DNA from 2 places in the Lactobacillus sp. B4026 genome. Region 2 is predicted to be linked to the other one. Evidence: riboswitches for the same ligand, from Rfam matches in the RefSeq annotation. Region 2 holds a riboswitch; the other holds the start of a gene.
What was found. A riboswitch is a leader RNA that binds a small molecule or an ion and turns the genes downstream of it on or off. The one in region 2 is predicted to bind lysine.
Positions count from the first base shown of each region.

Region 1 (6,554 bases), on a different contig from region 2:
GCTGGCAATAAGCACGTAACCGAATTTCACGGTAGCTTATACGAAATTTATTGCACCAAATGCCACAAATCAGTTACTTATGCGGAATATGCCGACTCTTTTTGTCACAAAGAGTGTGGCGGCATTATTCGCCCTGGAATCGTTTTATACGGAGAAGCAATTAATGGCGACCGGTTAGCTCAGGCAGTTAATGCCATGCAGAGTTCTGATCTTGTCATTATTTCCGGTACTAGCTTTGTCGTTTATCCATTCGCTCAACTACTAACATACCGCCAAGCAGGCGCAAAAGTTTGGGCAATTAATAAAACCGCTATCCCGGCAAATGATATATCCGCAATTATTGGCGATGCTCTTGATGTTTTTAGCGCCTTATAAGGTCTTAGCCTAACTGGCTTGGGCTCTTGCAATCAGTAAAACAGTTTACTTATGCTAAAATAGCAAAGCAACGTGACTATCACTTGATTAAACTAGAAAAGAGAACTTTTAAATGGCAATTTTAAAATTGTATGCCCCATTCTTTAGCGCTAATAACTGGCTGCATGTTTTAACTAGCGGTAAAGACTGGCTAATTATTTTAACCTTAATTCTCATGGAATGTCTTCTTTCCGTTGATAATGCCGTTGTTTTGGCAGCACAAACTAAGGTTTTGCCAGATAAGAAGCAACAAGAAAAATCATTATTTTACGGCATGTGGGGTGCCTACATTTTCCGTTTCATTGTAATTGGAATTGGTACATACTTAATTAATTTTTGGGAAATTAAATTGGCTGGTAGTCTCTATCTTTTCTACCTCGCCATTAAGTATTTTTATGATCAGCACCATCCACAAAAAGCTGCAGCCGAAGAAAAGGCTGAAGAAGCCAAAATTGCTAGTCATCGCCCAAAAAAAGGCAAACATTTCCTATCCCTATTTTGGCGGACAGTTATTTCAATTGAAGCGATGGATATCGTCTTTTCAATTGATTCGGTTCTAGCAGCCTTAGCCGTTTCCAGTAATCCGGTCGTCGTTTTAATTGGTGGCATGATTGGAATCTTATGCATGCGAGGTGTAGCTGAGATTATCATCAAATTAATGGATATTATCCCAGAATTGCAGCCAATGGCTTATGTTCTTATTGGGATTATCGCTCTAAAACTGCTGGTTTCATTGCCACCTCTGCACTATGAATTACCTAATACCGTCTTTGCAATAATCGTTTTTGGCGTCTTGCTGTTAACCATTGCGTTTCACTTTATCCGGATTAAAAAGCACGGCCGCAAGCTATAAATTTTGCTAAGGGCAAAACTACAAAATAAAAAAGTTAAGCTGCTTTAATGGGCTTAACTTTTTTATTGGCTTTTTTAAGTAAAACAAGGCTGTTATTACTTCATTGTCTACTAATGCAAATTAACTATTTGCCCTTCAACGTATTCTTTTAAAATCACAGCTTGATTATGCAGAGGGTCCTTTGCCCCGTATAAAAATAAAACATCCTGTTCTTGCAGCTTGTTTTCAACAGTTTTAACAAACTCGGCCCCTGCTGGATTTTCCGCCAATTCTACCAGGTACTTTTGCCTAAACTCAGAAAATTTATTATCATCATGATTGAACCATTTACGTAAAGCAGTTGTCGGTCCAATTTCTTTTGCCCAACAATCAAGGTGCAACACACTTTTACTCTTACCTCTTGGCCACAAACGGTCTACCAAAATGCGGTAGCCCTCCGGCTGATCTTGAGCATATACACGGACTAGCTTTATTTTTGTCATTACATTCACCTCAATTATTATTAGTGTACTACTTTAGGAAAAAATGAATTACACAACTTATTTTACTAATCAATCAACCGAAACCATCAGTGCTGACTTAATCGGCCGGCCATTAACTTATCGCAGCAATAACCAGGTACTTGGCGGCTATATTGTCGAAACCGAAGCTTATTTGGGTGTTAAAGATCGTGCGGCACATTCATATGGCGGTCATCGTAGTCCGGCAAATGAAGGACTATATGGCCCCGGTGGAACAATCTATATTTATGCTCAGCGACAATATTTCTTTTTTGACGTAGCAACCAGACAAAAAGATGAACCGCAAGGAGTTTTAATTAGAGCAATTGAACCCATCTGGGGAATTGAACAAATGTGTTTAAACCGCTCAGGTAAAAGTGGCATTGCTTTAACCAGCGGACCGGCAAAAATGATGCAGGCATTTGGTATTCATGATAAAAAATGGGATTTACATTTTCTTAGTGATTCCCCTTTTACTATTGACTTAAACGATCGTCACCGCAAAAATGCCCAGAAAATCGCAACTAGTCCACGCATTGGTGTCAACCAGTCGGAACGCGAATGGGCTAACAAAAAATTGCGCTTTTATGTGGCTGGAAATCCATATGTTTCCCGCATGAAAAAGCGTGACTATCGCTCAGATCATGGTTGGAAATGAGATAATGATAAAATAATCTTTAAATGAAAAGATTGACAAGCCTTTGTTTTTAGCCTATTATTTTTCATAAGTTAAATAATTTCCAATGCAATAGAGGTCGCGACCATTACAAAATTATCTGGAGTGAACGAACACAAAGAAAGATAACGTAAGAATTGTCGCCGAAACAAAAAGATTTTCGTTTTGATGTTTTTGTTGGGCTGCAAAGAGAATATCTTGCAGACTGTCCTGGTTAATTCCCAGGGAGCGCTATATGATTTGTCTAAAGATGATTAATTATAACCTCGTTGTTTTGAAGAGCAACGAGGTTTTTGTTTACGCTTTTTATTGTATTGGCTTTATTTGAAACAAGATTTTCGGAGGTTTTCAAAATGAAGTCAAGAAATAAGTGGATTACCGTTCTACTTTCTGTGCTGCTCAGTTTCATTATCGGCAGCAACTTCGACTTTTCTCAAGTTGAAGCAAAAAGTAATAGCGGTGAACTCAAAGTAGCTATGGAGGCCAATTACCAACCATACAATTGGACCCAAACTACTAACGCTAATGGTGCTGTTCCGATCGAGGGGTCAAACGAGTACGCCAATGGCTACGATGTGAAGATTGCCAAAATTATTGGTAAACAGCTGCACCGCAAAGTCGTAGTTGTCAAAACTGAGTGGGATGGACTGCTGCCAGCTTTGACTAGTGGCAAGGCCGACCTGATTATTGCTGGGATGAGCCCAACGGCTGAGCGGGCCAAGGCAATTAATTTTTCCAATGCATACAGAAACAGCACTTTTGTTGTTATCACCAAGATTAATAGCAAATACGCTAATGCTAAAACACTAAATGATTTTAAGGGTGCGAAATTAACCGCCCAACAAGGTACTTCGCATTATGCTTTGATTAAGCAATTAAAGGGCGCTAAAAGACAGCCGGCAATGCGCGACTTTGCGGCAATGCGCCAAAGTTTAATTTCAGGCACGATTGATGGCTACGTTGCCGAAGATACCGAATCAACTTCCTTTAAGATGGTTGATCCTGACATTAAGGCGATTCCAATTAGCGAAATGGCCGGGTTCAAGGTTTCCAAGGAAGATTCAACTACTGCTATCGGAATTGCTAAGCCAAACAAGCAGCTGCTAAAAGAAGTCAACCACGTTTTAGGTACAATTCCAAATTCCCAGCGAACAAAGTTAATGACCACGGCCATTAAGCAGCAGCCAAAAACTGATGATAAGAAAAAGGGTAAAAACGGGAAGTCCGAGCCGTGGCTAGTTTCAATGTGGAAGCAATACGGCGGCATGATTTTAAACGGGATTGGCATGACCCTGCTCTTAGCCTTAGTGGGTACCATCGCCGGCTTCTTTATCGGCCTGTTTGTCGGTATCATCAGAACTATCCCAACTCCAACCAGCCAGGGTAAGAAATGGCTCTTAAAAATTGTCAATTGGCTCTTAGCCGTTTACATTGAGATCTTCAGGGGCACGCCAATGATGGTACAGGCCGCTGTAATTTACTATGGCATAGCCCAATTCTGGCACATTAATATTGACCGGACAATTGCTGCGTTAGTCATTGTTTCGATTAATACCGGTGCCTATTTAGCCGAAATTATCCGAGGTGGGATTATTTCAACTCCCGAAGGTCAGTTTGAAGCAGCTAGTGCTTTGGGAATGACACATAATCAAAGAATGTGGCACATTATTTTGCCACAAGCAATCAAGAACTGTTTGCCATCAATTACTAACGAATTTATCGTCAATATTAAGGATACTTCCGTTTTGAGCATCATTTCCGTTTCTGAATTATTCTTTGTCGGAACAACGGTTGCCAGTCAAACCTTCAAGTTCTTCCCGACTTACTTAACCATTTCCGCAATTTACCTGTTGTTAACGTTCACGACTACCAGAATCTTCAATTTAATTGAAAAGCACCTGCAGGGTAGCAAAAACTATAACTTAATGGCAAATCAGGTTCAAGTAGGAGCAACAAAAGACACGGAGGCTAATAAATAATGACTGAAACAAATGAAACTATTTTAAGCTTAAAGCACATTCAAAAGGCTTTTGGTGAACATCAAGTTCTGCGTGACATCTCTCTTGATATTAATAAAGGCGAAATTGCTACGATTATTGGACCTTCTGGTGGTGGTAAATCGACTACTTTACGGTGTATCAATTTACTAGAAGAACCAACCGCCGGCGAAGTTATTTTTCACGGTGAAAATGTCCTAGAGCCAAACTATAATCGGAACATTTACCGGTCCAAGGTCGGCATGGTCTTTCAACAATTCGATTTATTCGAAAATAAAAATGTGCTGGCTAACTGCATGGTCGGCCAAGAACTTGTTTTGAAGCGTTCAAAAGAAGAGGCTCGCCAAGTTGCCCTCGCAAACCTTAAAAAAGTTGGCATGGAGCAATACATTAATGCCCGCCCTAGCCAACTTTCAGGTGGACAGCAGCAACGGGTTGCAATTGCACGGGCGATTAGCATGGACCCAGAGATTTTGCTATTTGACGAACCAACTAGTGCACTTGACCCAGAAATGGTCGGTGAAGTTTTAAGCGTTATGCAAAACTTGGCCACTACTGGTTTAACGATGATTATCGTTACCCATGAAATGGCTTTTGCCCGTGATATTTCCGATCAGATTTTCTTTATCAGTGATGGTGTAATTGCTGAACAAGGCAATCCTGACCAATTGTTTAATCATCCACAAAATGAAAAAACAGCGAAGTTCTTAAGTAACTTCCAGAATAACTAGCTTTACTTAGAAAAATAGACTGGAAATAATAATTTCCAGTCTATTTTTAGCTTAGCGAAAGCTTAATTCTAACACCCATCTAAAACACGTAGTGAAACACCGAGAACACTATAAATAAGCCTTAAGAAATAAAAGCAATTACAGTATCGTTGAAGTATTTCACTTAATAGTATATAATAATTAATGAAAATAAATAAAGAAAAGAGTTGTGCTGATTATTAGAATCGTAATTAGCGGGACAATTACAAACAAGCAATGTTTTTGAATTGTAAGCTTGAAATTGCAAACTCCTAAAGGAAAAAACAAAGTGATGTTTATTTTTCCTTTAGTAGCTTCAGACTGGGTCTGTGGCTTTTTTTTTGGTCTTTGTGACATTAATAACCTCCTTAAGAGTTGCTTGTTGAGACTTGCATGTAGTGAACACCGGCTCTTTAATATAATGTAGAACTACCCTACATTTATTATAATACACCTGAATCGATGATTTGTCAATAAATTATCTTGAAATTATATATATAATATGGTATTCGCTCTAGCTTTTCCAAGAAAGTAACTATATAAAACTATCACAAAAAACGAATACAAAATCAGCATTATCATTTTAGAGTTTTACTTCTTGTCACATTGGTCTTCCTGTTGAATACCACAAGAAATCTCCTTATTATCTACGGTAACTTCGTCAATACCGGCTTTTTGTAGTTTAAAAAATTGCAAGCTGTTCCAATGAAAGTTCAGGTGACAATATTTGCTCTTTCAAACCCAAGGAAGGAACTGGCGGCGTCATGATATTAACTAAGAAATAGTCTTATTCATACACTACCCAGCAATCAGAAAAAATTAATGACTATTAGTAAAATGGGCTGTGAGCCGTCTATTGAACCTGTCAAAATAGGAAAGAAAAGCTTGCTACTCAGTTGATAAAACGCTAAGTCAAAGTGTGCAAACTAGTTAGGAAATTTTTTATACTTAAATACGCTTATGAAGGTGGAATTGGCAAACTTTGCAGGGTATTATAGCAAAACAATTAAGTTAATAAATAATTCAAAATACACGACTCAGAAAAAAGGCGGAGTTGTGTATTTTGAACTAGCTAGTGCTTTTTCATTGTATGCTTGTTTTACTGGGTGTGTTCTTGGTGCCACTTTTTAATCTGCTGCAGACGCTTTTTAAATCGGTCTTCATGCCCTTGCTCAGTCGGCAAATAATACTCGTGCCCCTCTAAATTAGGCGGCATGGTCTTCATCGTTGTCAGTTTATCTTGGGTCTGATGAGCGTATTCATAGCCCTTACCGTAATCCAAGTCCTTCATCAATTTAGTTGGGGCATTGCGAATTTGGAGCGGAACCGGCTCATCAATTGTTTTTTTAACGTCTTTTTCGGCCG
Region 1 is NZ_JAFNPD010000003.1:79,974-86,527, reverse strand. Features, by position in the region: gene J3U69_RS03715 (NAD-dependent protein deacylase) at 1-375, shown strand, start outside; gene J3U69_RS03710 (TerC family protein) at 488-1,267, shown strand; gene J3U69_RS03705 (DUF488 domain-containing protein) at 1,378-1,749, opposite strand; gene J3U69_RS03700 (DNA-3-methyladenine glycosylase) at 1,793-2,425, shown strand; lysine riboswitch at 2,509-2,685, shown strand; gene J3U69_RS03695 (ABC transporter substrate-binding protein/permease) at 2,797-4,422, shown strand; gene J3U69_RS03690 (amino acid ABC transporter ATP-binding protein) at 4,422-5,171, shown strand; gene J3U69_RS03685 (replication-associated recombination protein A) at 6,289-6,554, opposite strand, start outside.
Region 1: it holds a riboswitch for lysine, as region 2 does, so the genes downstream of both, J3U69_RS03695 (ABC transporter substrate-binding protein/permease) here and lysA (diaminopimelate decarboxylase) in region 2, are expected to answer to the same signal.

Region 2 (6,554 bases):
ACCGATTTTGTTACGCATGCCTTCGCCGACAACCATGATGATGGCATAATCATCAATCCATTCTAATTGATCAGGCTGGAGAACTCGCTTAATTTCGGCACACATTTGTTGGCGCAGTTTTTCAGTAAACTGGCGTTTGTCAAAAATAACGGTTAAGTCGTCAATTCCAGATGGCATATGTTCATATGAGATATTAAACTGGTAAAATATTTTTAGTAATTTTAACGTAAAACCAGTTTCTTTATTAAGTAAATATCGATGTAAGTATAAAGCGGCAAAGTGATTGGAGCTTGCGACACCGGTAATAATATTTTTGGGATGAAAATTCTTTTCGGGAACAATTAGCGTACCCGGAAGTTCAGGGTGGTTAGTATTTTTCACGTTGATATATACCTGACCTTGAATCGCTGGAATTAGTGCCTCATCATGAAAAACCGAAAACCCGGCATAAGATAATTCCCGTAATTCTCGGTAGGTCATGATTTTGATTGGGTGCGGCTTGGTCACAATTCTTGGATCAGCAGCATAAATGGCATTAACATCAGTAAAATTCTCGTACAAGTCGGCCGCAGTTCCGCGGGCCCAAATTGCGCCGGTGATATCTGAACCACCCCGTGAAAAGGTCGCAATGCTGCCAGTTGGGGTAACACCGTAAAATCCCGGAACAACAAGAATTTCAGGTATGTCGCGCCAGCGAGAGAGATTTTGGTAGGTTTCTTCCAGAAGTTGAGCATCATTAGCGACATTGCTGACTAAAAAGCCGGCTTCTTGGGGATCGAGAAAGCGCGCCGGAAAATGTTTTTGTTGTAAAAGAAGGGCTAGCAGCTGAGCGTTGAGCTTTTCACCGTGGGCTTTAAATGCAGCCATGAGAAAATCATTGTCTGGATACGAAATTGTGGGTAAGTCGCACAATTCCTGGTGTAAAGGTGCAATTGTGTCCGGATTTAAGTCAAAAAATTGTGCAATTTCGCTATATCTAGCCCAAATTTGTTGAACGATTGCGGCACAGTCTTGGTGCTTGATCGTTTTTTTAGCATAGTCAATTAATAAGTCAGTCACCTTGGTATCCTGCTCAAATCTTTTTCCAGGTGCTGAAGTAACAATTACTTTTCTGGTTGGATCAGCATTTATAATATTAAGCACTTTTTGAAACTGTTCTCCGTTTGCCAGAGAACTACCACCAAATTTAACAACTTTCATTCTCGATCACCTGCTTGATTAAATTATTTTAAGTTTGATAGTAACGCATTTTAACATTTTAATTTTAATCTGCAACCGAAAAGGCGATTTAGCGCGTATTTAAATTGGGCAAGTGAATTATTTATGAAAAAATGTTGACATCGGCTATGATTAATAATAAGATTTTTATTAATCGAAGAGGTCGCGACCAACAAGAGTAGCTGGTGGAGTTTCTGCAAAAACTAAGAAACCAGTAAAAGGGGCGGTTGCCGAAGCGTTAATTATTGCGGTAATTAATTGGCTGGGACGTAATTTAAGAGATTACGGACTGTCGCAAGTTAATAATTTGCGGAGCGCTCGTCAAAATTGAACCAGATAATAATTAATTTTAATTTTTTGAAGGACTCTTTTGTATGCTAAGCGCACACAAAAGAGTCCTTTTTTATTCAAGAAAACGGAGGGTTACCAGATGCCAGCAGATGATTATTACGAGACTAATGATCAAGGACACTTAACGATTGGTGGAGTTGATGCACTAGATTTAGCCCGTGAATACGGCACGCCGCTTGTAGTTTACGATGTTACTCAAATTCGGCAACAGTTTCGGGCTTTGCAGCAAGCCTTTACCAAACAGCACATCGATTATGCAATCAGTTACGCTAGCAAAGCTTTTGCCACCATTGCGATGTATCAGGTGGTTAATCAAGAACACGGCCATATTGATGTCGTTTCAGGCGGTGAATTGTTTACCGCCCTTAAAGCTGGCTTTCCAAGTAGCAAAATCAGTTTTCACGGGAATAACAAAACTAGGGCAGAACTTTTAATGGCGGTGCAAAATCATGTTGGCGTAATTATTCTGGATAACTTTCATGAAATTAAACTTCTTGAGGAAGTTCTTGCTGATACTAAAAGTCATATTCAGGTCATGTTAAGAATTACTCCCGGCGTTACGGCACATACTCATGAATATGATCAGACCGGTCAAGAAGACAGTAAGTTTGGCTTTGACGTCAAATCTGGGCAAGCCGAGCAGGCTTTTTTACAAGTACAGGCTAGTGAACAGATGACTTTAATTGGTCTTCATGCACATATTGGTTCACAGATTTTAGAAACGACCGGCTTTAAGCTTGAAGTTAAAAAACTAATGCAACTTGTCCGTGAATGGGCCAAAAAATATGATTATCAGCCCCAAATCTTAAATCTTGGAGGCGGCTTTGGTATTCGTTATACCGCCCAAGACCAAGTGTTGGCTTTAGGAACTTTTGTTGAACAGATTGTGACAACTCTTCGCCAGTTAGCTGAAGAATATCAACTGAAAGTTCCAGCTGTTTGGGTTGAACCTGGTCGCTCAATCGTCGGTAGCGCGGGCTACAGTTTGTATACGATTGGCGCACGTAAAGATGTTCCCGGATTAATGCCCTATGTAGCAGTAGATGGCGGTATGGGTGACAATATTAGGCCGGCTCTTTACCAAGCTGATTATGAAGCACTTCTTGCCCGTGATCCCGCTGCTCAACCTAACGAAACAGTCCACTTGGCTGGGCGCTATTGTGAATCAGGGGACTTGTTAATCAAAAAATTGCCGCTGCCAGCGACCAAAGCAGGTGATGTAATTGCACTATTAGCAACTGGTGCTTATGGTTACAGCATGGCATCGAACTATAACCGGGTGCCTCGACCAGCTGTTGTGTTTGCAGAAAATGGTCACGCACAAGAAGTTGTTACACGTGAAACCAATGAAGATTTAGTCAGTCATGATCGTTTTTATCAAGAATAGTGAGGAATTCAAATGAAAAATATGTCAGCGACAGAAATAATTGATTTTATTGCCAATGCACCCAAGAAAACGCCAGTTAAGGTTTATGTAAAAGGTGACCTGGCAAAATTAGACTGGCCAGTAGAAGTAAGACCCTTTGTAAATGATCATGTTGGGGTGGTTTTCGGTGACTGGGCGGATTTAGTGCCGTTTTTAAGAACCAATGCGGCTAAGATCAATGATTATCAAGTAGAAAATTGTAGCCGCAATTCGGCCGTTCCCTTATTGGATTTAAAAAATGTTTCGGCCCGGATCGAACCTGGTGCGTTGATTCGCCAACAAGTAAGTATTGGTGCTAATGCGGTAATTATGATGGGAGCCGTAATCAATATTGGAGCGGAAATCGGTGAAAATGCCATGATCGACATGAATGCTGTCCTTGGTGGGCGCGCAATTATTGGCGCCAATACTCATGTTGGTGCGGGAGCGGTTATTGCTGGCGTGGTTGAACCGGCTTCTGCAAAACCGGTTAGAATCGGCCAAAACGTTTTAGTTGGCGCCAATGCCGTTGTCCTAGAAGGAGTTCAAGTTGGTGATAACGCAGTTATTGCTGCCGGAGCAGTTGTTACTGCTGATGTGCCAGCAAGTGCGGTGGTAGCTGGTGTCCCAGCTAAAATTATTAAGCAGCGGGATGAAAAAACCACAAGTAAGACCAAGATTGAACAAGATTTAAGAAAGCTGTAAGCCAATGCTAACAAATGAGCAATTAATCCAAATCCGCCGTGATTTACATCAAATACCGGAATTAGCCCTAGAAGAAAAACAAACGCAAAAGTACTTGTTACAAGTTATCCACCAATTTCGGCAAGACTATTTGGAAATTAAGACTGTGCCTGAATTGCCAACTGCTATTTTAGTCAGAGTCAAGGGAAGCAATCCCACTAAAACCATTGGCTATCGCGCTGACATTGACGGCTTACCGGTAACAGAAAAAACGGGGTTGCCTTTTTCTTCAAAACATGATGGTCAAATGCATGCCTGTGGTCATGACATCCATATGACCGTAGCCTTGGGTGTTCTTAACTATTTTAGTGAGCACCAGCCAAAAGATAATTTGCTGTTCTTTTTTCAACCAGCAGAAGAGAGCAAAAATGGGGGCAAACTTGCTTACGAGCAAGGGGTCTTCACTGGTCAGTGGCGTCCTGATGAATTTTTTGCACTTCATGTTACCCCTGACTTGCCTACTGGAACAATTGGCTGCCGCAATGGCACTTTATTTGCCGGAGCAGCAGAAGTTAACATCGATTTATACGGGCAAGATGGGCATGCAGCTTATCCTCAACGGGCAAATGACATGGTTGTGGCTGCGGCAGCTCTAATTGAGCAAGTGCAAACCGTTATTTCCCGCAGCATCGATCCAATTGCCGGTGGGGTAATCACGATTGGCAAGATTCAGGCGGGGACGATTAGAAACGCAATCGCTGGACATGCACGTTTAGAAGGAACAATTCGCGGATTAACGCAAACGATGATCGAACGCATTGAACAACGTTTACGCGAAGTAACTGCCGGTATAGGTCAAAGTTTTCAAGCAAAAGTTAAATTGGAGATTAATCAGGGTGGCTATTGGCCAGTTGAAAATGATCCGGAGATAACTGCTCAGTTGATTACCTATTTAAAAAAAGATTCTGCTGTTAATTATCAAGAAACGGAGCCAGCAATGACGGGAGAAGATTTCGGCTATTTACTAGCTAAAATTCCGGGCAGCATGTTTTGGCTAGGCGTGCAGGATGATTCACAGCTTCATTCGGCAACTTTTAGTCCGCAAGAAGAAGCTATTAAAGTCGGAATTGATGCAATTGTCGGTTTCTTTAAGCAGCACATGTAACTCTATTGAAAGGAAGAACAAGATGACGGATTTTACGCAAGCAGACTTAATGACAGCAATCATTACGCCATTTAATGAACAAGGTGAGGTTGATTATCCTGGCTTAGAAGAATTAACCGAGCATTTGCTCAAAACGGGCAGCCGGGGATTTGTCATTGGCGGCACAACTGGTGAGACAGCCACAATGACCCATGATGAAAAAATTCAGCTTTACACCAAATTTGCACAGATAGTTAATAACCGTGTGCCAGTCATCGCCGGCACGGGTAGCAATAACACGGCACAAACCGCGGAATTTACTGCAGAGGTCAGTCAAATTCCTGGAATTGATTTAGCTTTAGTGGTTGCACCTTATTACAACAAGCCTAACCAGCGTGGCATTAAGGCCCATTTTGAGGCTGTAGCCAAAAAAGCGCAAATTCCGCTAATGATTTATAACATTCCAGGCAGAACGGGAATTACGATTGCAAAAGAAACAATTGTGGAATTAGCACAAAATCCGCAAATTGCCGGTGTCAAGCAATGCACGGAACTGGAAGATTTAGAGTATATTATCGAGCACACTGTAGATGACTTTTTGGTTTATACGGGTGAGGACGTGCAGGCTTTAGCTGCCAAGACGCTTGGAGCACATGGCGTAATTTCAGTTGCCTCCCACATTTACGGCCAAGTTATGCGGCAAATGTATGATGAATTAGCTCGGGGCAATATTGCTCTCGCCGGTAAGCTGCAACGACAATTAGTGCCTAAAATGCAGGCTTTATTTATGTATCCGTCACCGTCACCGGTAAAAGCGGTCTTGAATGCACAAGGATTAGCTGCCGGGGGATGCCGGTTGCCAATCGTTACTTTAAATAAGGAAGAAAAACAACAGTTAGCCCGTCATCTAGGCTTAAAAGAAACGGCTTTGTTTAACCGCTTGCCTAAAGAATTAGGAGTGAATTAATCATGAAAAAAATTTTACTTGCTGGTGCAACAGGTTCAATGGGAAAAAAGGTTGCCCACTTAATTGCGCAACTACCTGACTGTGAATTGGTTGGCGTTTTGGCACCAGATGCAACGACTAGTGATGAAGTGAGTGCTTCGGTAGCTCGCTTTACGCAACTAGCAGATATTAATCTTAGTGCGGATGTTTGGATTGACTTTACTACTCCAAGTGCCGTTTACGCTAATACGAAGTTTGCCTTAGAGCATCATATGCGCCCAATCATTGGTACTAGCGGATTAACTGATGAACAAATAAAACAATTACAAGAAATTGCGCGTAAACAAAAAATGGGTGGAATTATTGTTCCTAACTTTGGACTATCGGCCGTTTTATTAATGAAATTTGCTCAAGAAGCAGCTCAGTATTTTCCGGATGCAGAAGTTATTGAGATGCATCATGCCGATAAACTTGACGCACCATCCGGTACGGCAAGTGCCACTGCTAAATTAATTGCCCAAAGCCGCAAAAAACAGCCCCAAGCTGATAGCTGCGATGATAATCCAGCACGTGGTGCCAATTGTGCTGGCGTTCCGGTTCATGCAGTTCGCTTACCGGGCTATGTTGCTCATGAACAAGTTTTATTTGGTGGACCAGGCGAAGCCCTGACCATTAGGCAAGATTCTTTTGACCGCTCCTCGTTCATGCAAGGAGTAAAAGTAGCATTAGCTAAAATCATGGATCTGGATGAATTAATTGTTGGTTTAGATAAAATCTTATAAAGAAAAGGAGTAATTAAAATGCCT
Region 2 is NZ_JAFNPD010000004.1:41,144-47,697, forward strand. Features, by position in the region: gene J3U69_RS04890 (aspartate kinase) at 1-1,200, opposite strand, end outside; lysine riboswitch at 1,368-1,545, shown strand; gene lysA (diaminopimelate decarboxylase) at 1,649-2,956, shown strand; gene dapD (2,3,4,5-tetrahydropyridine-2,6-dicarboxylate N-acetyltransferase) at 2,969-3,679, shown strand; gene J3U69_RS04905 (N-acetyldiaminopimelate deacetylase) at 3,684-4,823, shown strand; gene dapA (4-hydroxy-tetrahydrodipicolinate synthase) at 4,846-5,769, shown strand; gene dapB (4-hydroxy-tetrahydrodipicolinate reductase) at 5,769-6,530, shown strand; gene J3U69_RS04920 (aminotransferase class I/II-fold pyridoxal phosphate-dependent enzyme) at 6,549-6,554, shown strand, end outside.